3 regions of the Paenibacillus humicola genome follow, and region 2 is predicted to be linked to each of the others. Evidence: riboswitches for the same ligand, from Rfam matches in the RefSeq annotation. Region 2 holds a riboswitch; each other region holds the start of a gene.
The links. Region 2 has a riboswitch for cyclic di-AMP ahead of PD282_RS02970 (APC family permease). Riboswitches for the same ligand answer to the same signal wherever they lie in the genome.
Positions count from the first base shown of each region.

Region 1: it holds a riboswitch for cyclic di-AMP, as region 2 does, so the genes downstream of both, PD282_RS00140 (ubiquitin-like domain-containing protein) here and PD282_RS02970 (APC family permease) in region 2, are expected to answer to the same signal.
Region 3: it holds a riboswitch for cyclic di-AMP, as region 2 does, so the genes downstream of both, PD282_RS00705 (C40 family peptidase) here and PD282_RS02970 (APC family permease) in region 2, are expected to answer to the same signal.

Region 1 covers NZ_JAQGPL010000001.1:25,022-34,704, reverse strand. Annotated here, with positions in the region: gene purR (pur operon repressor) at 1-311, opposite strand, end outside; gene ispE (4-(cytidine 5'-diphospho)-2-C-methyl-D-erythritol kinase) at 395-1,249, opposite strand; partial or broken gene PD282_RS00165 (small, acid-soluble spore protein, alpha/beta type) at 1,935-2,084, opposite strand; gene veg (biofilm formation stimulator Veg) at 2,273-2,545, opposite strand; gene yabG (sporulation peptidase YabG) at 2,697-3,578, opposite strand; gene rsmA (16S rRNA (adenine(1518)-N(6)/adenine(1519)-N(6))-dimethyltransferase RsmA) at 3,720-4,667, opposite strand; gene rnmV (ribonuclease M5) at 4,664-5,227, opposite strand; gene PD282_RS00140 (ubiquitin-like domain-containing protein) at 5,343-6,416, opposite strand; cyclic di-AMP (ydaO/yuaA leader) riboswitch at 6,736-6,945, opposite strand; gene PD282_RS00135 (TatD family hydrolase) at 7,135-7,911, opposite strand; gene PD282_RS00130 (HD domain-containing protein) at 7,928-9,238, opposite strand; gene PD282_RS00125 (AbrB/MazE/SpoVT family DNA-binding domain-containing protein) at 9,516-9,683, shown strand, end outside.
Region 2 covers NZ_JAQGPL010000001.1:621,977-631,659, reverse strand. Annotated here, with positions in the region: gene PD282_RS02995 (MFS transporter) at 1-45, shown strand, start outside; gene PD282_RS02990 (8-oxo-dGTP diphosphatase) at 253-741, shown strand; gene PD282_RS02985 (HAD family hydrolase) at 762-1,472, opposite strand; gene PD282_RS02980 (SOS response-associated peptidase) at 1,660-2,304, opposite strand; gene PD282_RS02975 (VOC family protein) at 2,520-2,930, opposite strand; gene PD282_RS02970 (APC family permease) at 3,105-4,922, opposite strand; cyclic di-AMP (ydaO/yuaA leader) riboswitch at 5,090-5,289, opposite strand; gene PD282_RS02965 (ABC transporter ATP-binding protein) at 5,687-6,469, shown strand; gene PD282_RS02960 (ABC transporter permease) at 6,512-7,360, shown strand; gene PD282_RS02955 (hypothetical protein) at 7,529-7,723, shown strand; gene PD282_RS02950 (aldo/keto reductase) at 8,014-9,018, opposite strand; gene PD282_RS02945 (LLM class flavin-dependent oxidoreductase) at 9,381-9,683, shown strand, end outside.
Region 3 covers NZ_JAQGPL010000001.1:141,096-150,778, forward strand. Annotated here, with positions in the region: gene PD282_RS00690 (MDR family MFS transporter) at 1-575, shown strand, start outside; gene PD282_RS00695 (DEAD/DEAH box helicase) at 704-5,674, opposite strand; gene PD282_RS00700 (hypothetical protein) at 5,831-6,274, shown strand; gene PD282_RS00705 (C40 family peptidase) at 6,492-6,992, opposite strand; cyclic di-AMP (ydaO/yuaA leader) riboswitch at 6,996-7,147, opposite strand; gene PD282_RS00710 (metal-sensitive transcriptional regulator) at 7,576-7,908, shown strand; gene PD282_RS00715 (heavy metal translocating P-type ATPase) at 8,045-9,683, shown strand, end outside.

The DNA.
Region 1 (9,683 bases), 600 kb from region 2:
AAATAGCCGCCGGGCAGCACCCGCTCCGGCTGCTCCAACTGGCGGCATACGTGATGGATGATCGTCAATGCCTCCGAACGATTCATTTTCGGCGTATATTTGACTCCGCCTGCCGCGCCTGCCAGCGTATGCAGCTCGCCGATCCCTTCCTCCTCGAACACTTCTTTGATGATGGCGAGATCTTCGCTGATGGACGACTTGGCGGATTGATATCGGTCTGCGAAAGCTGTGAGCGAAATTAACGTATGGGGGCGGTTTAACAGGTACTGCGTCATTTCGACTAACCTGGCGCTGCGTTTCAACTTCTTCAAGGCATACTCCCCCCGCTTAAATCCGAATATTATATTGACAATATATCATTTTTATACGGATTTAATCAAGAAGAAGGTTCATTTCATGTCAGCATTCTTACCACATACACTTCCTTGCAAAAACCGCGGAGCCCGTTATAAATGCGGGACACCTTCGCTTCCTTGCCCACAAGCCCGAAAACGGTAGGCCCGCTGCCGGACATCAGCACCCCGTCCGCGCCGAGCCGGCGCATAATGTCCTTCAGCTGCATCACTTCCGGATACATCGGCAGCGTGACCGACTCGAGCACATTGCCGAGATGGCTGCAAATGCCGGAAAACGAACCTTCCTCAATCGCAGCCCGCATGCCGGAGAGGGACGGATGGCGCTTCAGCTCCGACGCCCGGAGCTTGCCGTATACGTCCGCCGTCGAGACGTTGATCGGCGGTTTAGCGAGCACGACCCAGCACTGCGGCGGACTTGCGATCCGCTCCAGCTTCTCGCCGCGCCCGCGCGCAATGGCCGTCCCGCCGGTCACGCAGTATGGGACGTCCGAGCCGAGCTCCGCGCCGAGCCGACACAGCTCGTCCTCGGAAATATCGAGACCCCAGAGCCGGTTCAATCCGCGGAGCGTAGCGGCCGCGTCGCTGCTGCCGCCGGCCAGACCGGCCGCGACCGGGATATTTTTGTCCAGATGGATGTAGACGCCTTTGCGGACGTCGCACCGCTCCTTGATCAGCTTGGCCGCCTGAAAGGCGAGGTTTTTCTCGTCGAGCGGAATATATCCGGCCTGGCTTGAAATAATAATGGTGTCCCGCGGAAGCTCTTCCATTTCCAGACGGTCGGCCAGATCGACCATCGTCATCACCATTTCGACCTCATGGAACCCGTCTTCGCGTTTGCGCAAAACGTCGAGCAGGAGATTGATTTTTGCCGGCGCTTTTTCGTATACTTTCATGCGTTGTCTCTCACCCGTCCGTTTACGATGAACTCATGTACCTGCTATTTTAACAAATGCCGCCAAAAAAAGCGAAGAAGCCCTGTGAACGACATTCCGATGCCGTCAACGAGGGCTATCTTCGCTTTTGCTTGCATTTCAGGCCGTATGCCGCCCTATGCAGCCGGGCGTGCTACTGCTGCAGCTCCGCCGGTCGGGAAGCCGCCGCCGGCCGCATATATGCCGGCGTCTGTCCGTATGCGCCCGCCCCCGTATAAGGCGGCTGCGCGGCGAATCCGGCCGGTTCTGAAGCCGGATTCGCCCTTGCCGCCGCTGCGGGAGCGGGGAACGGCGGCCGCTGTGCAGCGGTCTGATGCTGCGCAGGGGCCAGCTGGAACGCCGGCGCTGCAAATCCCGGCTGCGGCCGGAACGTCCCTTGGCCGGCAGACCGCGCGGCCGTGAAAGTGGAAGCGGCGGCTAGCGGCTGAATCGGTTCGTAGGCTCCGCCGCCGTAAATGCCGGCCGCTTGACCCGTTCGCAGCCGGGCAGGCGGCTGCACTGCCATTTGAGGCTGTGGCTGCTGGGCGTGCGGCTGCACTGCCGTCTGAGGCTGCAGCTGCTGGGCGTGCGGCTGCACTGCCGTCTGAGGCTGCAGCTGCTGGGCGTGCGGCTGCACTGCCGTCTGGGGCTGCGGTTGCTGGGCGTGCTGCTTCGCCGCCGCCTGCTCGGCGAGCTGGATCGCGCGCTTCACCATGTTGCCCGCGTCCTTCGCCTTGATACCGCCCCAGCCTTCTTTTTGAATCGTATCGTAAAAGCCGAGATCCTTTGCCAATTCGTTCTTCAGCTGCTCGCTCATGATGCTTCTGCGTTGTCTGCGGCCCACAATGAAACCCTCCTTGTCCTTCGCTTCGATTTTACCGTTAGTATGCGTGAAAACGGCTGTCTCATGCGCGACGGACCGCGGGCCGGGGAGCATCCCTGCGGAAAACAAAAAAGAACGGGAAAACCGCACCCGTTCTTGATACCCTGCGACTAACATTTGTTTTAATGCAAATACGTAATGCGAACCTGGCCGTCATCCCTGTCCACGGTCACTTCGACCGACTCGGTCAAAATATCCGCGTAGCTGTAGGAGACACGCTTAAACGCATGCTGCTCCTGATCCAGTTTGACAATGAAAACAGAAGGGTAGGTTTCTTCCAATACACCGGTGCGCTCAATAGTCTTTCGGCGACCACCGTTTGCCCGAAGACGAATCTTGGAGCCGACATGGGCTTCCAAACTGCGTTTGATTTCCAACAGCGCATTTTTTGCCATTGCCCACTACCACCTCTTTCCTTGTCCATTATAACGGAAAAGAGGTCGTTTGTCAAAAAAATATAATTATAACAGTGGACCAAATGGATTGTCAATAAAGAAAAACCTAATTTTTCTTGCAGCATACATAAATGACCGGAAATGAGGCATATTATATAGTTGCCTTCACGCTGCTGAGCGATTTCGGCTTCGGCAGACCGACACGGTATTTGCCCAGCGTTTCGACGCCGCCTACACCGTCGATGCCGCTGATGGTGCCGTTTATGACATCGGCGAGATTGATCGTCTCTCGAATGGAGGTATAGCTGGCCTTAATCGCCACGTAAACGGGATCCAGCGCATGAATAAGCACCCTCCCCGGAGAGCTGGCGAAGTTGGCGCCGGATTGCAGCAGCGCCTCGTAGTGCGACTGGCAGGCGCCGGCCACTACGATCAGCCCGTCGCGGCTTTTCTCAAAATCGCGGGCGACGCGCACCGCATTGACGAAATTTTGCGAGTTCTTGTAGCTTCCCAGGTTGTAGATGCTGCTCTGCTCGCGATTTTTCAGCACGCCGTCATGGCCCGTGATGACGACGATATCCGGCTTGAGCTGCGGCAGCAGCCGGAAGACGGTCTCGGCCATCTGCGACTCGTGCACGTGGAGACCGTAAGCCGGAACCCGAAGCTGGGTGTACAGCTGCATGCTTTTTTTCAAATAATTCGGATCTCCGTCCAGATGCAGCACTTTGCCCGGCACCTCGAAATACGGCTGGCTTTCGCTGAGTTCCCTGCGAAGCTCGCTTTCGTTATGCTGCACCTGCTTGTCGCGCTGCTCCTGAATGCGGCGCATCGATTCGTTCACTTTGATGCGAACCTTCGCAGCCGCTCCCGTATATTCGGGGTCGCGCACGACCGACAGATCGGGAAGCGGCGCATCCGCAAGCAGCCGGTAGTCCGTACCTTTCAGAACAGCTCGTTGTTGATTCAATGTCGCGATACGAAACAGCACGTCCCCGCCATACGATTTGCGGACGACCAGGTCCCCTTGCTTCATGGGCAAATCACCTCTTCGTCTATCCTATGGGCGGACAGGGGCGATGGTGCGCTTCCCAATATGAAAAAGAGCGGCCGCTTGGGGCCGCTCTTCGTCATGGTGCCGCTTCGACTTAACCCTGCTGCTGCGGCCAGAGGAGCCTTACGGCTTCGGCGGCAGCCCCGCTTCGATCAGCGCGCGGCTGAGCGCGGCGAATTCGTGCAGCGTCAGCGTCTCGCCCCGGCGCGACGGCTCGATGCCGCAGCCCTCCAGCAGCGGCGCTACAAGCCCGCGGCGGTCTTTGCCGACGAATGCCGTCAAATTGTTGGCAATCGTTTTGCGCCGCTGGGCGAAGCAGGCTTGCACGGTCCGGAAAAAATGCTCCTCGTCCGTCACGTCCGCCGCCGGCTTGTCCCGCAGCGTCAGCTTGATGACCGCCGAATCGACGTTCGGCTGCGGAATGAAGACGGTATGCGGCACGATACATACGAGCTCGGGCACGCAGTAATATTGGACGGCCACGCTTAGGCTGCCGTATTCTTTGCCGCCCGGCTTTGCCGCCATCCGCTCGGCCACTTCCTTCTGAATCATGACGACGATATGCTCGAGCGGCAGCTTCTCTTCGAGCAGCTTCATCAGGATCGGCGTCGTGACATAATAGGGCAGATTGGCGACGACGCTGACGCCCTGCAGGCCGCCGAATTCCCGCGCGATCAGCGCGCCGAGATCGAGCTTCAGCACGTCACCGTGCTCGATGCTTACGTTCGGCGTATCCGCCAGCGTATCCCGCAGGATCGGGATGAGCCGATCGTCGATTTCAACGGCGGCCACTTTACCCGCGGCCAGCGCGAGCTGCTGCGTCAGCGCGCCGATACCGGGGCCGATCTCGAGCGCGCCCTTCGTTTGATCCAGCTCGGCGGCCGCTACGATTTTGCGCAAAATATTTTGGTCGACCAGAAAGTTCTGGCCGAGGCTTTTCTTAAAGGTGAAGCCGTGCTTCGCGATCAGATCGCGCGTCCGTCTGGGCGTGGCGATGTCCTGTACCGCCCTGTCTTCCGCCAGTACGGGCCTGCCGCCGCTCTGCCGCCGGGGCGTCCGTTCGTCGTTCATTCGTCCTCCAATTCCCGTTCCATTCGCTGGAGCGCCGCCGCAAATTCGGCCTTGGTGATGCGGAACATCGTGCACCGCTTGAAAAACTGTTTCCCGTTCGCGTAGCCGATACCGAGCAGATTGCCCATGCGCAGCCGCCTGTCCGACGCTTCGGAATGCACAACCAGCCCGGCCTGCATAAGATCGTCCCACGAAATTTCCGGCGCGGACAGGCTTTCCGATTCCGGCACCTCGGTCCTCACGCTCGACAGCGCGCGCCGTATCGCTTCCGGCGATGCGTTCTCGACGCCGATATCGCCTTTATACAGGGCTTCCTCCTGCGGGAGAAACGCATGCTTGCAGCCGGGCACCCGCTGCGCGACGATTTTGCGGATCCGTTCTCCGGCATGGTCCGGATCGGTGAAAATAATGACGCCCCGGCGCTGCCTGGCAAGCGCCACCCGCCGCAGCACGTCTTCTCCAACGGCGGAGCCGCCCGTCTCAATCGTCTCGGCCTCCACCGCCCGCTTGATCGCGACGGTGTCGTCCTTCCCTTCGACGACAATGATTTCGTTGATCATAAGATAAGCCGATCATTCCCTTCAGACAAACTGCAAAAAGAAGAGGCAAGCGCCTCTTCTTATCATGGCATATTTCGATTCGAATTACGAATATGAATAAATCACAACCGGTTCGCTATACGGCTTCCGGTTTTTTCGGACCGATGACATACACGGTGTAGCCCCGTTTCCGGCCGAATTTGTTGGCATACGATTCGTTCTCAAAGTAGACGTCGATCTTACTGCCTTTGATCGCGCTGCCCGTATCCTCCGCACGCCGGAAGCCGATGCCTTCGATATAGACCCACCAGCCGAGCGGAATAACATCCGGGTCGACGGCGATCGTGCGCCCTTCCTCAACGTGCGTCCCCGAAGCCGTAACCCCGTACAGCGGGTGCGACTCGCTCTTGCCGGTTGAGGCTGCGTCTGCGGTATAGGCGGTCAGCGTCACGTTTCGTAACACTTTCTTAGCATTAACCGTTATGCCCCGCTTCGTCAGCGTCTGAACGCTCGGTGATCTGGCCGAGAGCACGGTAACTTTGGGCTCCGGCTTTTTCGTGCCGACCGCGACGATCTGATCCTTCTTGTCGGTCTGCATCAGCTTCGCCACCATCGACTGGGACACGAGCACGCCGTCCGCGAAAATGTTTTCATATCGCTTCACAACGGTGCCTTTTTTACCGGTTCTGACGACCTTTTGACTGCCCTTTTCAAGCTTCGGATCTTCCTTCTTGATGACGCTGAAAGGCAGCGTATACCGGTTCTCGGAATATTTCTTGTCGATCCGGGTCACCCGAACCGCCATATTCGGCTTCACTGAGGTCTCGGGAGCAGGGAACACCTTATCCTGAGGCCGTACCAACAAATGAGCTTCCTCGATCGCTCCCTGTACCGTTCTTTCTGTCGTGTACAACGTTCTAACCTTGCCGTCGGCCTTCACGACGACCGGAACCGCTTTATCGATGACGACCCTGTCCCCGTCCTTTACTTCCGCATTCAGCGGCATGGACACTTTGTCATGCGGTCCAATCGTGATGGCTTGTTCATCCAGTAGGCGTTGCAGGACCCGCTCCTTGGTGGAGACCAGGCTCTCGCGTCCATTCACTACTACGGAGACGTGCTTGTCAGCAGAAGCCGTTCCGTACAACAACACCAGAAACATGAAAGTCATAGCGATTGAGATCAGAGCGCTTAGCACAATTAAACGCACGTTCTCATGCTTCCATCGCAATGCGAAAGACATGCTGGATGATCGTTTACCATGGGTGTCCTTAAACGGGAATACGCCCACTTCTTCGGTCCTCCTTACATAGCCCCGCCGTCGAGTGTTACGCATGATACATTTGACGCGACTATAATGATTTGCGTGCAGACACGCTCTTCGGGTTTCCCCAAAGCTCACCTCCATGATAAAACCCTATGTCATCGGGTAAAGCAATATTAACCAAAAAATAAAGAAGCCCCGAATGACAGAGGATCTGTTTCGTGGCTTCCGCAATGAAATCGGACCATGGATTGGCTGCACGAGGTTGATCTCTCTTTGAACGCTTGCGAGGTTAGCTGTCGGGTTCGGGCGAGAGAGCCGCCCTATTCGCCTGTGCCCGGCGCACCGGTGCGCCTGCCTGCGAAATTCACCCCTAGAAGAATTCGATGCTTCAGTACGGTCCGCGTAAGGGCCTTCCTTCTGCAGCATGTGGTTCCCCCGCTCTCCGCTTCCGGAGATTAAGCGATAATGGTTTGAAATCCGTTTTTCAGTTTCAAAACTTTCTGAAAAGAATCATACCGTCTTTTGCTTCGCATTGTAAAGAAGCGATTAAGGACGATTTTAACGAATTTACAGGAAAATAAGACGGTATACGCGCAATATCTTCCGTCAAAATCAGTTTTTTCGCTTGAAAAGTCCCGAATCCTTGCGATATAAGCTTGATTCATTCAATTCCATAACATTTTTTGGCATTTTCCGTTGTGATTTTTGAAATTTCTTCCAGTGTTTTCCCTGTTATTTCCGCTGCCGTCTCGGCTACCAGACGAACGAATGCGGACTCGTTTCGTTTTCCGCGATGGGGGTGCGGAGCCAAATATGGCGCATCCGTTTCGATCAGCAGCCTGTCCAAAGGGACGCGGGCCAGCACTTCTTTCGGCACGCGGGCGTTCTTGAACGTAACCGGTCCGCCGAAGGAAATATAGAAATTCATCTCCATGCACTTTTTCGCCGTCTCCCAGCTGCCGGAAAAGCAGTGCATGATGCCCCCTACTTCGCTTGCTTTTTCTTCCTGCAGCAGCCGGACGATATCTTCGTGAGCGTCGCGGTTATGAATGACGATCGGCTTTTTTTTCTGCCTGGCCAACCGGATCTGTTCGCGGAAAACGCGGTGCTGAACCTCTTTAGGAGACGTATCCCAATGATAATCCAGGCCCGTTTCGCCGATTGCCACCACCTTCGGATGATCGCACAGCGATGCGATCCATTCCAAATCCTCCGGCTTCATGTCGATGCTGTCGACGGGATGCCAGCCGACAGCTGCATAAATAAAATCGTACTGCTCGGCAAGCGCGATCGTGGATGGAATCGTTTCGCGGTTAAAGCCGATATTGACCAGCATATGGACGCCGGCTGCCCGCGCTCTTTCGATCATTTCCGCGCGGTCGTCGTCGAACTTATGCGAATCCAGGTGAGTATGCGTGTCGATTAATAGCGGCTGCATCATCCTATTCCCCTTTCTATAAGAAACCGAAAAATGCACGAATATGCGGACGAAACAAATGCGCTGATTCACGCACCGTTTCCTCAGGGTAATAGATATGGTATTTGCCCTGATGAAGGCCCGTGATAGAACGAACGATTTCGGAACGCTCGGAGATTTCGGACAGACGGCCCTCTCCGTCAAGGAGCAGAATGGGCGGTTTTTCGTCCTTTTCCGTAAGCGATCGCGCTCCCGGACGATATACATCATAAGGCATATCGTAGGGAAAGTCGATTTCCAGGTCGTATTCGGGGTCCAGGCCGGCGGCAATAAACTCGCTTCGAATTTCTTCCCAAAGCCCGTCGTCCGCGTCTTCCATCGCAATGTACTTGTACAGCCTGCGGTGAAGGAACCGGCGGCACAGCGCCGAGAGCCGCGGGTCCGGCTCGCTTGTCCACTGCATAAAGACGGACTGCACCAGCGCCTCGTCGAGCGCCAGGTAGCTGTCAACGCCCAGCGTGCCATCCAGCAGCCGTCTAAGCGGATCCAATATGAAACGAAAGGGATAGTCACCCCCATATAATTCGCTCGCTCTGCGAAATATTTGCCGAAGTATGATCTCGGAGCTCCGCGTCACCGGATGGAAATAGACCTGCCAATACATTTGGTAGCGCGACATGAGATAATCTTCAACGGCATGCATGCCGCTCTCTTTGACAACAATTCGCCCTTGATAGGGGCGAAGCACGCGGAGAATCCGGTCCAGGTCGAATGTGCCGTAGTTTACGCCGGTAAAATAAGCGTCCCGCAGCAGATAATCCATTCGGTCGGCATCCATTTGGCTCGATACGAGACTGATCACAATGGGGCGGTCGTACGTTTTGCGGATGACGCCGGCTACATGCTCTGGAAGCGATGGATCATATTCGCGCAGCACGCGGTTGATCTCGGTATTTTCCAGCAAGATGCGGCATGTCCACGCCTCATGGCTCGTGTCGAATATCTGCTCGATCGAGTGGGAAAAAGGACCGTGTCCGACATCGTGGAGGAGCGCTGCGCAGAGCGCGATCAGCTTTTCTTCCCGGGGCCAGTCCGGGTAAGCGCTCCGTTCGAATTGAGAGATGATTTTTCGCGTAATTTCATAGACGCCCAGCGAATGCGAGAAGCGGCTGTGCTCCGCGCCATGGAACGTCAAATACGACGTGCCGAGCTGCCGGATCCGCCGAAGCCGCTGAAATTCCTGCGTATTGATCAGTTTCCAGATTAAATTTTCCTGCACATAGATATATTTATGGACGGGATCTTTAAATACTTTCTCTTCCGCAAGCGGCGGATGCCTAAGATTCATGCTCTTCCCTCCGATTCGACAATAGGACACCATTTCGACAATATTAGTCGAATATATGTCGAAAAATGTCGCAAATGGATTTCCAAATGTCTATTCCCTATTACAGCCCCCATTGAACAATAATCCCCCTAAACAATGGTCTGAAGGGCAAAGTGCCCAATATTTCCGGTTAAAATGTGGTTGACTATTATGGGAAACGTTGGTACTATAGATACAAGAAAAGATAGAATTTTGTCGAACACTGGCGAATTACCACCTGAGAGGAGAAAATAGGTTCATGATGAAATCCACTGGTATCGTTCGTAAAGTTGATGAACTCGGCCGTGTCGTAATCCCGATCGAACTGCGCCGCACGCTTGGTATCGGCGAGAAAGACGCGCTTGAAATTTATGTAGACGGCGAACGGATCATGCTCAAGAAATATGAACCGGCCTGCATCTTTTGC
Region 2 (9,683 bases):
GCTTTCCGGCGGGAGCTGCGCATCGATACCGGCATCTCTTCGTGAGGCGGACGGGTGAACTGTGTTATAACCGGCTTAACGTTTCGCGTTCTTAATCGTTAGCGTCATATAGCTTGCGAGTGTGATGCTTCAATGCGCGGTGTTCGGCGTTTCGTAACGGCGGTCCGCCATATCGGAAACGCGAATAAAGCCTTCGCCGACCGTTTTGCGGAGGGTGCAATCAATTTTCATGAAAGAGGATGTTTTAACACGATGGAAGCTGCGGTTCAAAAAGAAATGAAATGCGACATGTATACCATGTGCCTGATAGTGGATGGCGACCGGGTGCTGCTGATCAACCGGCCGGACAGCCGGGGCTTCCCCGGCTTTATCGGGCCGGGCGGGAGGATCGAAATGCCGGAAAGCCCGGCGCAGGGCGCGATCCGCGAGGTTTGGGAGGAAACGGGCCTGCGTGTGAAGGATCTGACGTTCAAAGGGATCGATGAATATGTGAATCAAGACCGCAATTATCGGTATATCGTGTTTAATTACATCGCGGCCTCGTTCGAGGGCGAGCTGCTGAACGATCCGCCGGAAGGCGAGCTTCATTGGGTGCCGATCCGCGAGGCGGAGGCGCTTCCGATGCAGCCGTGGTTCAGGCGGCGTTTCCCGCTCTTCTTTGAGGAGGGCACCTTCGAAATTCACGAAGAATGGGAAGAGGAAAGCAAGACGGCGCGCTCCGTTTCCGTGCGGAAATTGTAGCGCGCCGTCGCTCCCCCTCTTCAAGCGATGTCTTCGAGCGCTCCCACGATACGGTCCGGCCGGTGGCCCGAGCTCGGCGCGTCGCCCCGCTTGTTCAGCCAAATCGAATGCCAGCCCGCTTCGAGGGGACCCGTTACGTCGTTGACCCAGGCGTCCCCGACATAGAGGCACCGCTCCGGCGCATGGCCGGTAATCTCGCTGACTTGCAGAAAGACCCGCGGATCGGGCTTGGCGATGCCGAGCGCGTCGGAAATGAACAGCCGGCCCGGCTGGATAACGGCGTCGAGGCCGAGGGAGCGGATTTTGTTCATCTGGTGGTCGACCGGCCCGTTCGTCAAGATCCCGACGTCGAGTCCGCCGCGCTGCAGGGCGGCAATCAGCTCTCCCGCCCCCGGTGACAGCTTGATGCGCTGTTGACCGTTCCGGTACCGGGTTTGCAGCGTCTCCGCCTGCCGCTCGTCCAGCGCGATGCCGAGGTCCGCGAACGCCAGTATCATCCGCTGCACACGCAGCTCTTTAAACGTCAGTTTACCTGCCGCATAGCGGTCCAAAAGCCGGTCGCCGTAATAACGCACCCTGCGGAACAGCTCGTCCATTTCAAGGCCCGCCCATAAATCGGCCGGCAGCGTGTCCTCTACCGCTCCGCGGAACGAATCCAGCTGATCGTACAGCGTATCGTCCAAATCGAAAAATACCGCCTCGATGCGGCTTTGAATGCCGGTAATGTTCATAAGCCATGTCCCCCATAGGTATTAAATAATATTAACTATATCATAACCGCGATTTTTCTCTAGTTTCGGTTCCATTTCGGGTGAAATCAAAGTCCGGAACAAAGATTACGGGATTCATCGAAAATAAGTTCATCAAAAAAGCTCACTCCCGAATCAAAGGGAATGAGCCTGATTTCCGCCGGCAAAATCAAACCAGCTTCGGGCGCGGCGCTTCGAAGCCGGAATCCGCTTCTCCGTAGGCGTCCAGCGGAATTGACACCATCCGCATCGCGTCCATCGTCCGCAGCATGTCGTGGAGCCTCCCGGGTTCGCCTGCGTCCCGGCGCAGCCACCGGTCCACGTCCTCCGTCTCCAGAATCGCCGGCATCAGTGCGGAGTAAGGCGACACGAGCGAATTCGACTGCGTCATCAGAATCGTGCACGTCCGCATTTCTTCGCCTGATGCCGAACGAAACACGTCGTACAGCCCGGCGATGCCGAACGTGCCGCTCTTCATCGCCAGCTTGGCACGCACCGTCTTCTTCCCTTCCGTCCGGCTCACATAGAAGGCGCTGCACGGAATGACGCATCGCTGCTTCTTCAAAATCCGGTCGAAAATCGGCTTCCACAGCATCGTCCGGCTGTCCATCCGGAGCGAATCCTTCGCCCAATACGGCATCAGCCCCCAGCGAAAATCGTCCAGCACCCTGCTTCCTTTATGCTCGATGATCGCGGAAACCGACTCGGTCGGATTAATTTCGTGGCGGTTCGACGTATAAAACAGCACCTGATCCAATTGAAAACGGTCCGAAAGCTCCGATACTTCAGCGGTTATGGATAACGATTGGCACATGCGGCCACCTCCTGTCCGCATTAGTATTTGCTGGAAATCCCATATTCATGCAGCAGGTGCCTAAGACGTTCAAATTTAGTTATCGCCGACATATCCGCGGAATGCGCGGGGGTTCCTATCTGCCCGGCTTGGTAGGGGAAGGCATACAAAAAGACCGCCGGATGCTCCGGCGGCCTCACGATAGATGATGAATTCGGCTTTTCTCTGCGAGGCATTCAGCCTTCCTGCGCTGCCGATGCGGTCGTGATCATCCAGCTGACGCCGAACTTATCCTGCAGCCGGCCAAACAGCGAGCCCCAGAAAGCCGGCTTGAGCGGATCATGCACGACGCCGCCCTCGGACAGCTTCTCGAAAGCGGCATAAGCTTCCGCTTCCGCACCGAATTCGAGCGCCAGATTAATGAAATCGCCCCGGCTCACCTGCATGTTCGCAATGTCCGACATAAAAATGGATACGCCCGCCGCTTCCACGCAAAGATGCATCACCTTATCCTTCATCTCTTCCTTCGCATCCGGCAGATCGCCGTGCAACAAGATGGAGTTCATTTTTCCGCCGAGCGCCTCGATGTAAAAATCGGCCTGCGCTTTGGCATCCTCCGAGAAAATGTAGGGCGTCAGTTTCGCCATTCGTTATCCTTCCTTTCATCTGCGGGAGTTAGAAATCTTCCTTTATCGTATCACGATAGCGGCAGATGGATTTCTTCCGGATTGCGGTTTTCCCCACCGTTTTGCACGGCATTTACGAGGAAGGATTAACGATAGGATGCACTCGTTTTACCGGCCGCGAAATTCCGGAGGGCATCAGCGGTTCAGATGGAACGGCACCGTGGCGATAACGACGTCCTTCTGGTTGTATAGGTAGGCGCGGATCAGCAGGCTGGTCTGGTTGTGCAGCAGGTTTTCCCACCAATGCTTCGTGATGAACTGCGGAATGAGAATCGTGATATGGTCGGTTTCCGCCGTTTTCCATTCCACCGTCTCGATAAATTTGATGAGCGGCTTCATGACGCTGCGGTAGCGCGACCGCAGCACGATCAGCCGGATGCCCGGATTCCACTCTTCCCACCGCTCCTCCATCTTCCGGATTTCCTCATCGTCGAAGCCGACGTAGACGGCGAGCACGTTGTCGGTCAGCGATTTGGCATAGCTGATCGAGTTCAGTACGACGCGCGTAATGCCGGCGACCGGGACGACGATTGTACTCCCTTTGATGCACGGCTTGTCGGACTTGATGTTGATGCGCAGCTCCTCGGCCGCGTTCCGGTAATGCCGGTGAATACGGTTGAACAAATAGATGACGACGGGCAGAAAAACGAATACCATCCAGATTTGCGTAAACTTTGTAAAAATGAAAATGAGCGTGATCGTCAGCGTCGTCAGCATGCCGATCGTATTGATCGCGAATTTCACGGCCCAGCCCGGCGGCCTCAGCCGGACCCACCGGACCATCATCCCGAGCTGCGACAGCGTAAAGGGGATGAATACGCCGACCGCGTACAGCGGAATCAGATTTTCCGTATCGCCGTGGAAGGCGATGACGAGCAGCATGGACATGACGCCGAGAAAAATAATGCCGTTCGAGAATCCCAGCCGGTCGCCGCGCACCTTGAACATATGCGGCATGAACTTATCCTTCGCCAGCATGAAGGCAAGCAGCGGAAAAGCGGAATACGCCGTATTCGCGGCCAGAAACAAAATAAGTGCCGTGATCCCCTGGATCGCGTAATAGAGCACGCTGCGCCCGAAGGTCGATTCGGCGATCTGCGAGACGACCGTTTCCTTCGGATCCGGCGCAATGCCGAACAAATAAGCGAGCACACTGATGCCGATGAACATGCTGCCCAGGATGAGGCCCATCATCATAAGCGTCATCGCCGCGTTGCGCTCGGCCGGCTGCCTGAAGTTCGGGATGGCGTTCGACACCGCCTCGACGCCGGTGAGCGCCGAACAGCCCGAGCTGAACGCCTTCAGCAGCAGAAACAGGCTGATGTTCGATACGGTCGTGCCGATTTCGGGAGCCGCCGCATGAATGCCGCCCGCCGCATATTTAATCAAGCCGGAAATAATCAGGACGAAAATCGCGACGACAAACAGGTACACCGGCACCGCCAATAACGAAGCCGACTCCGTAATGCCCCGCAAATTCATAATCGTCAGAAACACGATCATGACAAGCGCGATCAGCACGCGGTAATCGTGCAGCACGGGAAATGCCGACGTGATGGCGTCCGTTCCCGCAGACGAGCTCACCGCGACCGTCAAAATATAATCGACAAGCAGCGATCCGCCGGCCACCAGCCCGGTCGGCACGCCCAGATTGTCTTTGGCCACGATATACGCTCCGCCTCCGGTCGGATAGGCGTAGATGGTCTGGCGGTACGAGAGGATAAGCACCGTCAGCAGCCCCAGCACGGCCAGCGAAATCGGCAGCGAATACCAGACGGCCGCGAATCCAGCAGCCATCAGCACGAGCAAAATTTGCTCCGTGCCGTATGCGACGGACGACAGCGCATCGGACGACAGCACCGCGAGCGCCTTCAGCTTGCCGAGCTTCTCGTCTTCAAGCTCGGTCGACTTCATCGGCCGCCCGATCAAGAAGCGCTTCAATTTATTTACCATCAGTGTGGACTCTCCTTTGAAAATCGTCCGGAGCGCTTTTTTATTTTTCCCGGATTGCCCGGCCTTAGCCGGGTACTACTTTCGTATCAATAACCATTTCCGCACAGCACAAAAACACAGAGTCTCCCTGTTCCTCTGCGGCCGTTCAGGTCCGTTTACAATTCATATCCGCCTCCCATGTCCACGCTTGCGAAGTTAGCTGCCGGATTCGGGCGGCATGAGTCGCCCTACGCGTCCGGGACCCATAAGGTCCGAATGCGATTCACCCCCGTGCGATAATCGAACCGGGCTCTTGGCCCCGGCCGGTCCCGCACTGTCGGTTCCCCCGCTTTCCGCCTGTCTGGCGGAAATTCAGCGATCCAATAATAAAATAAACTGCGAAATAATCACGAATCGAATCATACTCCGCCGGGGCTCGGCTGTAAAGAATAGAAAAGACCGGTATGAAGCGATATTTCGTGTATCCTTCCGCCGCTGCAGGCCGTTTTATCGGCCGGCCTTATGATCGCGGCCTCTTGCTGTGGATTTCGCTGAAAACCCGCACCAGCATCGCTTGAACAGGGCGGCAAAAAAGGAAGCAAAAAGGCATTGACATCGGGCTTCCGCCTTGTTACGATGTTTTCCATATACAATAATTTTTATCGGATTTATGAGATTAAGACGATTTATAAACCGCATAGGGGCGCCAACCGTACAAACGGAGGCATTTTCGCTAAAGGGCGAAAATGCCTCTTTTTTTATGGGGCGCAAAGCGAAAGGAGCGAATGTGCGTGAGTGCCGTCCAAATCGACATCGCCGGCCTGAACCGGCGCTTCGAAACCAAGGCCGGGCCGGTGCAGGCCCTGCACAACATCGACCTGCAAATGAAAGAAGGCGAATTCATCACCGTCATCGGACCGAGCGGCTGCGGCAAAAGCACGCTGCTGAAAATTTTGGCCGGCCTCGATACGGAGCATACCGGAGCGGTCCGGCTTGACGGAAGGGAGGTAATCGGACCGGGCATCGACAAAGGGTTCATTTTTCAGGAGCCGCGGCTCTTCCCGTGGCTGACCGTCGAACGTAATATTGCGGGGGATCTTTCGCTGAAGAAGCCGGAGGTGCGGGAGAAGGTCGACGAGCTGATCGGGCTTGTCCGGCTGAAGGGGTTTGAACGCTCGTACCCGCGCGAGCTGTCGGGCGGGATGGCCCAGCGCGTATCGATCGCCCGGGCGCTGCTCCGCAGCCCGAAGGTGCTCCTGCTCGACGAGCCATTCGGCGCGCTGGACGCTTTTACCCGCAGCCATATGCAGGAGGTGCTGCTCGACATCTGGGAAACCAACCGGACGACGATGATTTTCGTCACGCACGATATCGACGAGGCGATCTATTTGGCGGAGCGCGTTGTCATCCTGAAGCCCCGCCCGGGCTCGGTTCGCAGCGTCGTGCCGATTGACCTGCCTTTTCCGCGGAAGAAAACGTCAATGGCTTTCCAGGAATATCGCGTCCGCATCATCGGCGAGTTTGAGAAAATCGACGATCCGAAGCCCGAAGCCAGCTACAGTATCTGACCGGCCGGACCGGGCCCAATTTAACGATGAGGTGATCAAAAAATGAATAAAGTGTACGTTCCTCCGGCATCCGGAATCGGGACGCCGTCCTCCCCTGCCGAGACGCCGGCGAAGAAGTGGAGGCCCGGGCCCAAGTCGCGCGGCGCCTTGCTTGGCCTTGCGCTGCCGGTCATTCTGCTCGCCGCATGGCAGGCGGCCGGAAATCTCGGGCTGACGTCGGAGACGCTTCTCCCGACGCCGCTTGAAATTGCCGCCGCCTTCGCGGACCTGATCCGCACGGGAGAGCTTTTCGGCCATCTTGAAATCAGCATGTACCGCGCCGCGCTCGGCTTCGGACTCGGGGCGGGACTCGGGCTCGTCTTCGGCATTCTGGTCGGCTTCGTGCGCCGTTTCGAGCAGACGCTCGATCCGTCGCTGCAAATGCTGCGGATGATCCCGCATTTGGCGGTAACGCCGCTGTTCATCCTGTGGTTCGGCTTCGGCGAGCTGTCGAAAATTTTGCTGATCGCCAAAGGCGCCTTTTTCCCCGTCTACGTCAATACGTTTCTCGGCATCCGCGGCGTCGACATCAAGCTGTTCGAGGTCTCCCGCGTCCTGCAGTACAGCCGCTTCAAGCAGATCGCGCTGCTCATCGTGCCCGCGGCTCTGCCGAACATTTTGCTCGGCATCCGGCTGTCGCTTGGCGTCGCCTGGCTCGGCCTCGTCGTCGCAGAGCTCATGGGCTCGAGCGCGGGGATCGGCTATTTGATCATGGACGCCCGGCAGTTCTCGCAAACGCCGATCGTGTTCGTCGGCATTCTCATTTTCGCCCTCGTCGGGAAGCTGACCGATTCGCTCGTCCGGTTCCTCGAACGGCGCCTGCTTCGCTGGAGGGACAGCTACGGAGGATAGCCCTTCTTCTCCAAGCCTCCGAAAAACAAACGGCCTGCGCGGGCAAAATGCCTGCACGGGCCGTTTATTTTGTTCCGCGCGGTTCGTATCTGCATGTCCGGGAACGGGGGTAAATCCCGCTGAAACGGGCAATAATAGGATCAGACTCACTGACCGGGAGGCGGTAAAATGCAATATTCACCGGCGGATTTGACGCCCGCCGAAATCAAACGGCTGCAGGAGCTCGAGCGGGATTTGTCCGACTCTGCGGACGGCAGCATCGTCGTCGTCGCGTACAAGCGCAGCGCGGAGAACGAGAAAGCCGGTTCGAACCTGAACGGCTCGGAAGGTGCGAGCTACGGCCACGACAGCTCGCAGTCGTAACGGGCGCGCCCTGGGTGCTGCGGAAGATATGGTAAGCGGCCGCGACGGCTCGCAGCCGTAGCAGGAGTGCCTTGGACGCCGAAGAAGCCGCGCGCGGCTGCCGCGGCGGCTCGCAGCCGCAGCGTTCGCGGTCAGGGTGCCGCTTGCGGCTTCGGCAGCGAAAAGCGCTTTTGAGCAGCGGCGACAGGCACGGCTGCAGCCTGCAATTACCCACCAACTCGCACCGGCGAACACAAAATCCCCGGCGCCGAAATTCGGCTCCGGGGATTTCGTTTGTCCGCATCCTGGAATTACTGCTTCACCAGCGATTTTCCGATGTTGTTCAAATGCGCCGTCAGACGGTCGATTTCGTCCAGCTCCTCCTGCGACAGCCGTTCGTCCCAGCGGCCGGCCGCCGACGTAATGTGCTCCGGCTTGGACGCGCCGAGAATGGCGGACGTGATACCTGGACGGCTGAGCACCCACGCCAGGGCGTATTGCGCGAGCGAAAGTCCGCGGCGCTCGGCAAGCGGGCGAATAATATCCACGATCGCCAGGCTCCTTTCGTTGCCGATCAGCGCCTTCAGCCGCTGCTCGCCCGCGGCCAGACGCGAATCGGCCGGCGGCGCTTCACCGGGCCGGTATTTGCCGGACAAAATGCCGCGGCCGAGCGGGCTGTACACGATGATGCCGACGCTTTCCGACAGCGCGAACGGAACAAGCTCCGGCTCGATATTGCGCGTAATGAGGCTGTATTCCGGCTGCACGCTCTCGAAGCGGTGCAGCTGCCGCACCGCGCTGATGCCGTGCGCTTTGGCGATCTGCCAGGCGGCAAAATTGGAGCAGCCGATGTAGCGGACTTTGCCCTGGCGCACGAGATCGTCGAGCGCACCCAGCGTCTCGTCCAGCGGCGTCTCCGGGTCGAAGCGGTGCACCTGGTACAGGTCGACGTAATCGGTGTTCAGCCGCCGCAGACTGTTCTCGATCGCCCGAAAAATATGATACCGGCTTTGCCCCGCGTCGTTCGGCTCGTTTCCGACGCGCCCGTGCACCTTCGTCGCCAGGATGATTTTTTCCCGGCGGCCCTTCATCAAGCGGCCCAAAATCGTCTCGGATTCGCCCGTCTGCAGCGGGTCGGACAGGTCCATTCCTTTGCCGTACACGTCGGCCGTATCGACCAGATTGATACCGGCATCGAGCGCGGCGTCCAGCACCTTCACCGACGCCTCCTCGTCGATCCATCTTCCGAACGCCATCGCGCCGAGGCTGACCTCGGATACCTTCAGCCCCGTTCTGCCAAGCTTGCGATACTGCATTTTCGCGCCTCCCGTTCATGATTAAGGTTCAAAAAGCCGCAGCCGCATGAGTGTAACAGCAGGATGTAAACGTTTACGGCATATCGGCGATTAAACCCGACCGTACGGATCGGGTTTATAAGTGTCTTCATGTTACTCCTCGTCCCGGTTTCTGTCAACGGAGAACCCGCTGCTGACGGCGCAAAAAAAGGATTGACGGATGGAATCCGATCTGCTACCTTTTATAACATACCGTTCCAATCGGAATTAAATGAATTCGACCGGACTACCGGAGACCTTCGCACTGCAAACCTGCAGCGCTGGCGGTCTCCTTTTTTGCGTTTGTCCGGCAGCAAGCCATTCAAGAAAGCGAGTGATCTTGTATGTCCACCGAAACGAGAAAACAAATGAGCCTCGGCGCCTTCCTGTCCGGGGCCGGCCATCATGTGGCCGCGTGGCGTCATCCCGGCGCCAATGCGGAAGGGATTCTGGATTTCCGCCATTATGCGCACTTGGCCCGCATCGCCGAAGACGCCAAGTTCGACATGATTTTTTTCGCGGACGTACTGGCCCTGTCCGACCAGCTCGACACGGCCGTGTCGTATATGTCCCCCGTACGTCCGGAGCCGATCGTCCTGCTGTCCGCCCTCGCCGCCGTCACGGAAAAAATCGGACTGACCGGCACC
Region 3 (9,683 bases), 480 kb from region 2:
GCTCGATGATCGGCGGCCGTTTCGTCGGCAAATTCCTGTTCCGCAACATCATGCTCGGTTCGGTGCTGCTGCTGATCGGTTCGCTCCTTCTGCTCGGAACGATCGATGCCGACACGTCGCGCTGGATCGTGACCGTTTATATGATCCTCGTCGGTCTCGGCATCGGCGTCTCGTTCGTCGTGTTCAATATTGCGACGCTGCACGGCGTCAGCCCGCAGTATAAAGGCGCAGCCACGTCGATGATCGTCTTCTTCCGGACGATCGGCTCGGCGCTCGGGGTGACGGTGTTCGGGGTCATCCAGACGAACCGGCTGACGGACAACATCGCCAAGGTCATCCCGGATCCGGCGGCGGCGAAAAAATTCGGCGATCCCCAGGCGCTGCTGCAGCCGGAAGTACGCAAAGCGTTTCCGCCGGACGTGCTGCACAGCATGATCGCCGGGCTGGCCGACTCGATCGCTTTCATCTTCCAGTGGAGCGTCGTACTGCCCATTCTGGCCGGGCTGCTCGTGCTCATGATGGGGCGTGCGAACGTGCGCGGGAGCGCCGTCGATGCGCCGCGCAGCTTTGAATAGCCGGAGCTGCGGGGCGAAGGGTACAAGCCTAAAACTCGGATTGCAATTAAAAGAAGCCGTTCTTCGCGCCAGCGTCGAACGGCTTCTTTGCCGGTTCCGGGACCCGGCGGCGGCGGGCGGAACGGCGTTTACTGCAGCGTGCTTGTCCACAGCACGAGCGCGCGGCTGTCGCGTTCGGCGCCGAGCGCGCGCAGCGCAGGTGCCGCTTCGGATTCGGCCGCTTCGAGGCCGTTCCAGCGCTCGATTTTAATTTTGGAGAGGCCCTGACGCCGCATCACGGCGCGGAATACCGTCTTCAGCAGCTCGGGCTCAAGCGGCTGCCGCCCGGCTGATTCGGCCGGGTCCGGGTCGCTCGACGCGTCGCTGTCCTTCACCTGAAGCGGCTCCGGCATCTCGGGGATTTCGACGATTTTACGGCCGTTGTTTTCGATCCAGTAGCGCCAGCGTCCCCGGTGCAGGATCAAGTAGCTGCCGCTTTTGCGGGCGAAGCTCGCGCCGGGGGCATCGGGCCAGTCGGCAGCCAGGCCGAACGGATTGGACGGGTCGGCGGCGGACAGCACCGTGACGGCGTCGGCATCCTGGCCGGGCAGCGGCTGGCGGACGCGCTCAAGCAGCTCGCGCCTGGCGAACTGCAGCGTCTGCACCCCGCGGATAAGCATGCCCCGCGTGACGACGCCCCAGTGCTCCAGCTGCCGCAGCACCGGCAGCAGCTCATCCCAGGCGAACGGGGAGGCCGCGGCGACCAGCTCCTTCGAGACGATGCCGCAGCTGTCCAGCAGATGCTGCGTCCAATGGAGCGCCGATTCGGCGAGCTCTTCCGGCGCGGCATCCCTGCGCCTGTTTGTGGCGTACGCAGCCGGACCTTCGGCTGCTTTGCCCGCTGCGGAGCCGATCTCGGCCGCTTCGCCATCCCCGCGCGGCGGCGTTTCGGCCGCTGCAGCGCGGGCGGACGACGAGCCGTACGGCGCAGCCCCATCGCGCGCGGCGCCGTAGATCTGCGCGGAGCCGCGGGTAGGTCCGGCGGGCGCGTCCGGTTCGGCCAGCGTGCCCGTCCAATACCAGCGGCCGAGGCCGGAGCCGGTTTTGGCGAGCCGGCGGCCTTTGGTCAGCAGCTGCAGGCGCAGCGGGGCGAACTGGTCGTTCGAGACATGGCCTTCCCAGACCAGATCGAACAGCTCGGGCAGCAGCTCGGATGGCGTCCTGCCGGTGTCCCGGCCGAGCCGCGTCAGAAAGCTGGCGCCGCCTTCCCGCAGCAGCGCGAGCAGCTCCGGATGCTTCGTTTCTTTGCCGGCGGCCTGCTTCAGGTACGGAGTGTAGAGCGGCTTCGCGTCGGTGAGGAAAAAGGCGATTTTGCCCTCCTTCTCGCCCTCTTCCTTGCGGCCGATCCACAGCACCTCGCCCGATGCGCAGAGCAGGTCCAGCTCCTCCTTTCGGTAGCCGGAGAGCCGCGCCGGGAATACGATCGACTCCCAGTGCGAAGCGGGGAGGAAAAAGCCCTGCAGCTTCGCGATCACCTCGCGCAGTCCGTCGATGCCGGCCAGCTGCGTGCCGCTCAGCGCATGCTGCAGCATCGACATCTGCGCGCACCACCGCACGGGATCGACCGGCTCCGCCAACTTGCGCGCCTGCTCCATGGACAGACGGATCAGCCGCCGGGCGACGCTGCGGCTCGACCAGATCCGCTCCCCCTCGTGCGCGGCGAAGGGCGCCTGCTCGATCCGGTCCTGCGCCAGCAGCACGTCGACGACGCGCTCCGCGTCCTGCTGCGAGAGGTCCGGATAGCGGCCGCGCAGCTCATCCTCGGTGAACGACAGGCGGCCTTCGGCGTATCGCCCCGCCACGAAGGCGATTGCGCTCTCCGCTGCCGGGAACCGCGCGTACATCTCCGCTTCGTCCGCGCAAATCCATCGCGGCTCGGCCCCGAAACGGAGCAGGGCGAGACGCCCGGCGGACCGGAGCGACTCGGCCCAGCTCAAGGCCTCCGCGCCTGCGATCGCGGCGATTTCCCCGCCGCTCATATCGCCTCGCCGCTTAAGCAGCGCGGCCAGCTCGTCCGGCGATGCCGGAGTCCGGCCGCCGCCGGTGTCCAGGCGGCTCGCTTCCGCGGCCATCGCGGCGGGATCGATCGCGCCGGCGACCGTCTCGCTGCCGAACAGCTCCCGGGCCAGCGATTTGCTGACGCCGAGCAGCTGCAGCTGCGTCGCCTCGCTGAGCCCGTCTCCCTCGTACAGCTGCGTATTGGCATAATCGGCCAGAAACTGGACGGCAAACGGCGACGGGGCGTTCGTTTCCCGGACGGCGATTTCGATCTCGCCGCCCGATATCCGCTCCAGCAGCCGTTTCAAGCCGCCGGCGTCCAAATAGCTGTGCAGGCATTCGCGCATCGCCTCCTGAAGATACGGAAAATGCTCCGCGTACGGAAGCGACTGCTTCAACAGCTCTTCGCTCCGCAGCCGCTTCTGCCACATTGGGGTGCGGGTGAAGCTGCGCGACAGCAGGAGCGACGTCTCGGCGATGCGCCGGAACGCAATCGCGAGCAGCGGGGAGCCGGATGCGGCTTCGGACAGCAGCGGCTCGGCGCTCTCCGGCGTGACCTGCCAGAGCGTCTGCAGCCAGGAGGCATCCCCGTCCGGCAGCACAAGCTCGATGCCGTTGTCCTTGGCGTTGCCGTAAGGCTTGTATGGGAGCAGCCGTTCGAACTGCCGCTCGATCGCCAGCAGCCACGTCCGGTTGATGCGCCGCCCGAACACGCTGTGAATAATGATGCGTGTCTGGTTCATCAAATCGCGGTAATGCTCGATCATGATCCGGCGGTCGGTCGGCAGCCCGAGCGCCCGGTGCTGCGCCGAGGCAAGCCCGATCAGCTCGGACGCCGCCAGCCGGTCGAGCCCGTACTCGGCATCCAGCCAATCTTCGGCGGCTTCCTCGCGCCCGCGCACCCGCAGCTCCTCGCCGGACGGGTTTACTGCCGCCAGATCGGGGGTCTTGAAGCGTTCCGCATCCGCGCCGGGCAGCCGGGAGTCCGGGCCGCCGGACTCCGCCGAATGCCCGGAGCTTGCTGCCGGACCATCGGAGCTTGCTGCTGGATCCGCGCCCCGCCCGAGACCGGCAAGTCCACTTCCGTCCCCGCCGCGCCCGGCTGTTTCCGGGCTCAGCCCGAACCGGTCCGCAAGCTCGCGCAGGAATGCGCCGAGCCTGGTGCCGAGCTCGTAGCTGCGGCCGCCGGGCTCGGCCCGCCAGAACGGGATCTCGCTGAAACGGTTCGGTGCTTCCTTCACATAAACGCGGTCGTTCTCGATGCCCGTGATCATCCAGGAGGACGTGCCGAGCTGGAACACGTCGCCGACGCGGCTTTCGGCGATATATTCCTCGTCCAGCTCGCCGAGATGGCTGCGGCTGTCGGCATGGTGAACCGGATAGGCCGAGCTTTGCGGGATCGTGCCGGCCCCGGTGATGGCCGCCATCGCAGTGCCGGCGCGCTTGCGGAGCAGACCGGCGCCGCGGTCCCAATCGATCAGCGGCCTGGCGAACGGATAGAAGCCGGCCAGCACCTTAAGCGCCGCCTCCAGCCGTTCACGCGGCAGGCTGCGATAGCATTCGCTGCCGGCGACCAGCGCATACAGGCTGTCCACCGACAGATCCCCGGCGGCGACAATCGCGGTCATCTGCTGCGAGAGCACGTCGATCGGCGCTTCCGGGAGCGAGATCGCTTCAATGCTTCGGCTCGCAATGTCGCGGCACAGCACCGCCGCCTCCGGCAGCTCGCTCCGGCTCCGCGCCAGGATGAAGCCGCGGCTGACGCCGCCGACGGCGTGGCCCGCCCGGCCGATCCGCTGGATGCCGGCCGCAGCGGTCTTCGGCGAGTCGATCTGGATGACGACGTCGACATGGCCGACGTCGATGCCGAGCTCGAGCGAGGACGTGGCGACCAGGCAGCGAAGCTCGCCGGCTTTGAGCATCCGCTCGACTTCGAGCCTGCGCTCGCGCGACAGGCTGCCGTGGTGGGCGCGGGCCATTTCGTATCCGGCGGCGTCGTTCAGCCGGAGGACGAGGCGCTCGCACAGCCGGCGGCTGTTCACGAAGAGCAGCGCCGAACGGCTGCCCTCCATCAGCTGCATCAGCCGCTCGACGATCGGCTGCCACACGGCGTCGCGCGTTTTGGCCGGCCGGCTCAGGTCGGGCATCGTGACACGCACCTGGATCGTTTTCGTCATGTCGCTTTCGACGATCCGCACGGGCCTCTCCGCGAAGCCGAGCGGGTGGCTGCCGCCCGCGCCCGCAGCGCGGTCCGCTTGGCCGATTGCCGATCCCGCCGTCACATCCGCGGCAGCCGAACCGCCGCCCGGACCTTCGGCGCGGCCTGCTTCGGATGCCGCCGCTCCGGCCGTCTCCGCGGCGTCGCCGGCCCGCTCCCAGCCGCCGAGAAACCGCGCGACGCGTTCGAGCGGCTTCTGCGTCGCCGATACGCCGATCCGCTGGACGGGGGAGGGGCACAGCGCGGACAAGCGCTCGAGCGTAAGCGACAAATGCGCGCCGCGCTTATCCGGGGCGAGGCCGTGAATTTCATCGACGATGACGGTGCGTACAGTGCGCAGCATGGCGCGGCTCTTCTCGCCCGTCAGCAGCAAATAGAGCGATTCCGGTGTCGTGACGAGCACATCGGGCGGCCTGCGGATCATTTTGGCGCGCTCGGAGGAAGGCGTATCGCCCGTCCGCACCGCGGTGCGGATCCCGGGCCAGTCGTCCTGTCCGTCTACGGGGCTTTCCGCCCGGAAGCGTTCGATATCGTCGATAAAGCCGGTCAAATGGTGCTGGATATCGTTGTTGAGCGCCTTCAGCGGCGTCACGTACAGCACGCGCACCCCCGGCTCCCGCGGGGCCGTTCCTTTGTCCGCTGCCGCTTTGTCCCGCGCGAGCCGGTCGAGACAGGGGAGCAAAGCGGCAAGCGTCTTGCCGGAACCGGTCGGCGCGGCGATCAGCGTATGCCGTCCGGCGTCGATGGACGCCCAGGCTTCCAGCTGCACGGGGGTCGGCTCGCCGAAGGCTTGCGCGAACCAGCCGGCAAGCGTCGGATGAAAGGCGGACAGTTCCGCACACATTTCGGTCACCGTCGAAAACTCCTTTCTGCGATTTTCCTCTGCAAGGGACAGCTTGAAGTGGTACCATTATACCCGTTTTTTGGTCAGTTTGCGCACAGGCCCACATAGGAATAGAAAAAACGGCCGCCGCTTGCGGCGGGGACGGGAGGATGCCGGATGGCAAAATGGCGGGAAAGCCTGGATGCGCGAAGGGAGGAGTGGAAGCAGGTGGAGGAGGCGCTTTCGCGCACCCTTGCGGGGCGGTCGGTGCTGCGCGTCGGGGGACCCGGCGCGCCGAGACTGGCGGCGCCGGCTTCGAAATCGGTCCGGTCGGGCGAGCTTGCCGGCGTCGAAGGCACGTTCGAAGCCGGGTTAGCCTGTTTTTGCCTGCGCGAGCTGCCGGCGGCGGAGCGAAGGGATTTTCTGAACCTGTGGCATTCGCGTCTGCGCGACGGGGCGACAGCGGTGCTGGCCGACCGGCGCGGCGAAGGCTGCGAGACCGCGTTTCAGCTGCACGAGCTGTTTGCGCCGGCCGGAACGACGCTCGACGTGCAGGTCGGCCGGACCTTCTGGTGGGTGCGCTACAAGGTGAAGAAACCGATTGACGCCGCGAGATCATGATTTGCTCGGATCAGACGCTCATCCTGCCGCCCCTGCGCCGATGGTTTCATTTCGTTCCCGAAACGCCGCTCATCACGAGGGTAAACAAAAACGCAGCCCGCTTGTCCGGCAGGCGGACAGGGCAGGCTGCGTTTTTGACTCCTCTATAGGAAAGGGGAAGCTTTCGCCTTCTTTTCACTATAGATCGAAGCCGGTTCTTCCTGAAGGGCGGAGCGAATTAATCGGCGTCTCCGCCGCCGTCCGGTGCATCGGACGGTTCGTCGGCATACTTTTGAAACGTATCCGGGCTCATGACGCGACGCGCGGTAACAAAGCGTTTCGAGTAGTACGAATCGCTGAGCGCACTGATCGTCACGCCTTTGCTGGAGGACGAGTGGGCAAATTTGCCGTCCCCGACGTAGATGCCAACGTGCGAAATGCCTCTGCCGTTCGTATTGAAAAATACGAGGTCGCCGGCGATCAAGTCGCTCTTGTCGATTTTCTTGCCGAGCCTGGCTTGCGACGAGGATGCGTGCGGGATGTTGACGCCGAGTTTATCGAACACGTACATCGTAAATCCGGAGCAGTCGAATCCTTTCGTCGTGGTGCCGCCGTAATGATACGGCGTTCCGATCACGTCGCTGATGACGCCATCCATTTTGGAGTCCGCAAACACGCTTCCTGCCTGGAAGGCTGCCGCAATGACGAGACCGATCATGAGCAGCAAAACCTTTTTCAAAAGAGAAGCTCCTTCCAACGCCTGCGAGGTTAGCTGTGGGGTTCGGTTGAAGGCTCCCTATGATCGCCTCTGGCATCCGGCCCTGCGGATACCGGGATCAATTCACCCAGAGTGGTTCCCCCGTTTCCCTTGCGGGAATTCGGCAAAATTTTCATCTTCGCTTACATTTCGATCATTTTCACACTTCTCCTTCCAAGTTCACAATTTGTTCACACATTAGAATTATGAAAGTGCAACTTTTTCGCGTTTCACTCGTACAGCGGGTTTCCGGGTTTTCAGATGGCCTATTTTTTCGGCTAAAGCGTTCTTCGGGAGCGGGGCGGCGGTTCGCCGTCCTGTCGAAAAAGGGGCAAAATCCGGCGGAGGCGCAGCGTACGTCAAAAAGACCGTTTCGTGACGGAAGCGGCCGCGGTTTTGTTCCGGACGAGCGTAGTGGGAGCCCTTGGAATCCGCACCGCTGGCGAAGCGGGATGCTCCTTACCTGCGTTGCCGGGACAATATTACCACTGATTGTATAGGGGGAGGGAGTATAGTATAATATAGATTATGAAGGAGGCGAGTCAAAATGAGCGTGGAAATGGAAATGCTGGGTCAAGTAAATGAACAGGATTCCAATTGTTGCGGAACCGATGGAACGGGACGAAAAAGCCATCATTCGGATAAAGTAAAAAATAGTTTGATCAGCCGTCTGAATCGGATTGAAGGTCAGGTTCGCGGCATTAAAGGGTTAATTGAGAAAGATACGTATTGTGACGACGTTCTGAACCAGATCGCCTCGATTCAATCCGCTCTGAATGGAGTCGGAAAACTTTTGCTGGAGCATCACCTGAAAAGCTGTGTCATCGAGCGTATCCAAGAAGGGGATACCGAGGTTTTATCGGAACTGATGATCACCATGAACAAACTCATGAAATAAAACCCAAGCCCAGCAGCGCTTGCTGCTTTTTCTTTAACCGATAATATACGGTACTGGGGTATTGTAAAAGATGTTGACTAAAAATAGGGTAGTGGGGTATACTACGAGCAAGGAATTGAACAAGAGGTGAATGATTGTGGAAACAAACGCTGCACAAGAAACCAAACAAACGACTTTGCAAATCACGGGCATGACGTGCGCCGCTTGCGCGAACCGAATTGAGAAGGGCCTAAACAAATTGGAAGGAGTCTCTGCCGCAAGTGTCAATTTTGCGCTGGAAAAAGCGAGCATCACTTACGACCCGGCGAAAATTGGCATAGGGAATGTGGAAGAGACCATTAAAAAGCTCGGCTATGATACGGCTAAAGAAGTGGCTCTGTTTAAGCTGGAAGGGATGACGTGCGCCGCTTGCGCGAATCGCATCGAGAAGGGACTCGGCAAAATGCCCGGCGTGGCCGGTGCATCTGTCAACTTTGCGATGGAAACTGCTCGTGTTGAATATTCGCCGGGTGAAGTCTCGATCGAAGAGATGCAAAATAAGGTCAAACAGCTTGGTTACAGAGCGATCGCCAAACAGGAAAGTGAAAACGCAGATGATCACCGCGGCCATGAGGTCAAGAATCAAAAACGGAAACTGCTCCTTTCGGCAATTCTTTCCTTCCCTCTCTTGTGGAGCATGGTTGCGCATTTTTCATTCACCTCATGGATCTACTTGCCGGAAATGCTGATGAATCCATGGTTTCAGCTTGTTCTGGCCACTCCTGTACAATTTTATGTCGGCAGACAGTTTTACGCAGGTGCATATAAGGCGCTCCGCAACGGCAGTGCGAACATGGACGTTTTGGTCTCGCTGGGCACTTCGGCCGCTTACTTCTACAGCTTGTATCTGACGATCGATTGGGCCGCGCAAGGAGGCAGTGTCCATCACGGACCGTCTTTGTACTATGAGACGAGTGCGATCCTGATCACGCTTGTTATTTTAGGGAAGCTATTTGAAACGCTCGCTAAAGGCCGCACATCGGAAGCGATCAAATCGCTCATGGGTCTGCAGGCAAAAACGGCTTTGGTTGTTCGTGAAGGTCAAGAGCTGACGATTCCAGTGGATGAAGTTATCGTAGGGGACATCGCGCTTGTCCGTCCCGGAGATAAAGTGCCGGTAGACGGCGAAGTTCTTGAAGGCATGTCTTCGGTCGATGAATCGATGCTGACCGGAGAAAGCCTTCCTGTAGAAAAGAAAGCCGGGGACTCCGTAATCGGCGCAGCGATCAACAAAAACGGCATGCTGCGTATTAAGGCGACAAAAGTCGGCAAAGAAACGGCACTAGCGCAAATTATTAAAGTCGTGGAAGAAGCGCAAGGCTCGAAAGCGCCGATTCAACGGGTAGCGGACAGCATCTCCGGCATTTTTGTCCCGATTGTCGTCGGAATCGCAGTTGTCGCTTTCCTCGTATGGTATTTCTTCGTGACGCCGGGTGATTTTGCAACGGCATTGGAAAAGGCCATCGCGATCCTCGTCATTGCTTGCCCTTGCGCACTCGGTTTGGCAACGCCGACCTCAATCATGGCGGGATCCGGACGCGCCGCGGAGCTTGGTATCTTGTTCAAAGGCGGCGAGCATTTGGAGCAGACACATAAGATTGACGCGATCATTCTGGATAAAACGGGTACTGTGACGAAAGGCAAGCCGGAACTGACGGATGTATTAACAGAAGAAAACGAAACGGAATTCCTTCAACTCGTCGGCGCGGCCGAAAAAAATTCGGAGCACCCGCTTG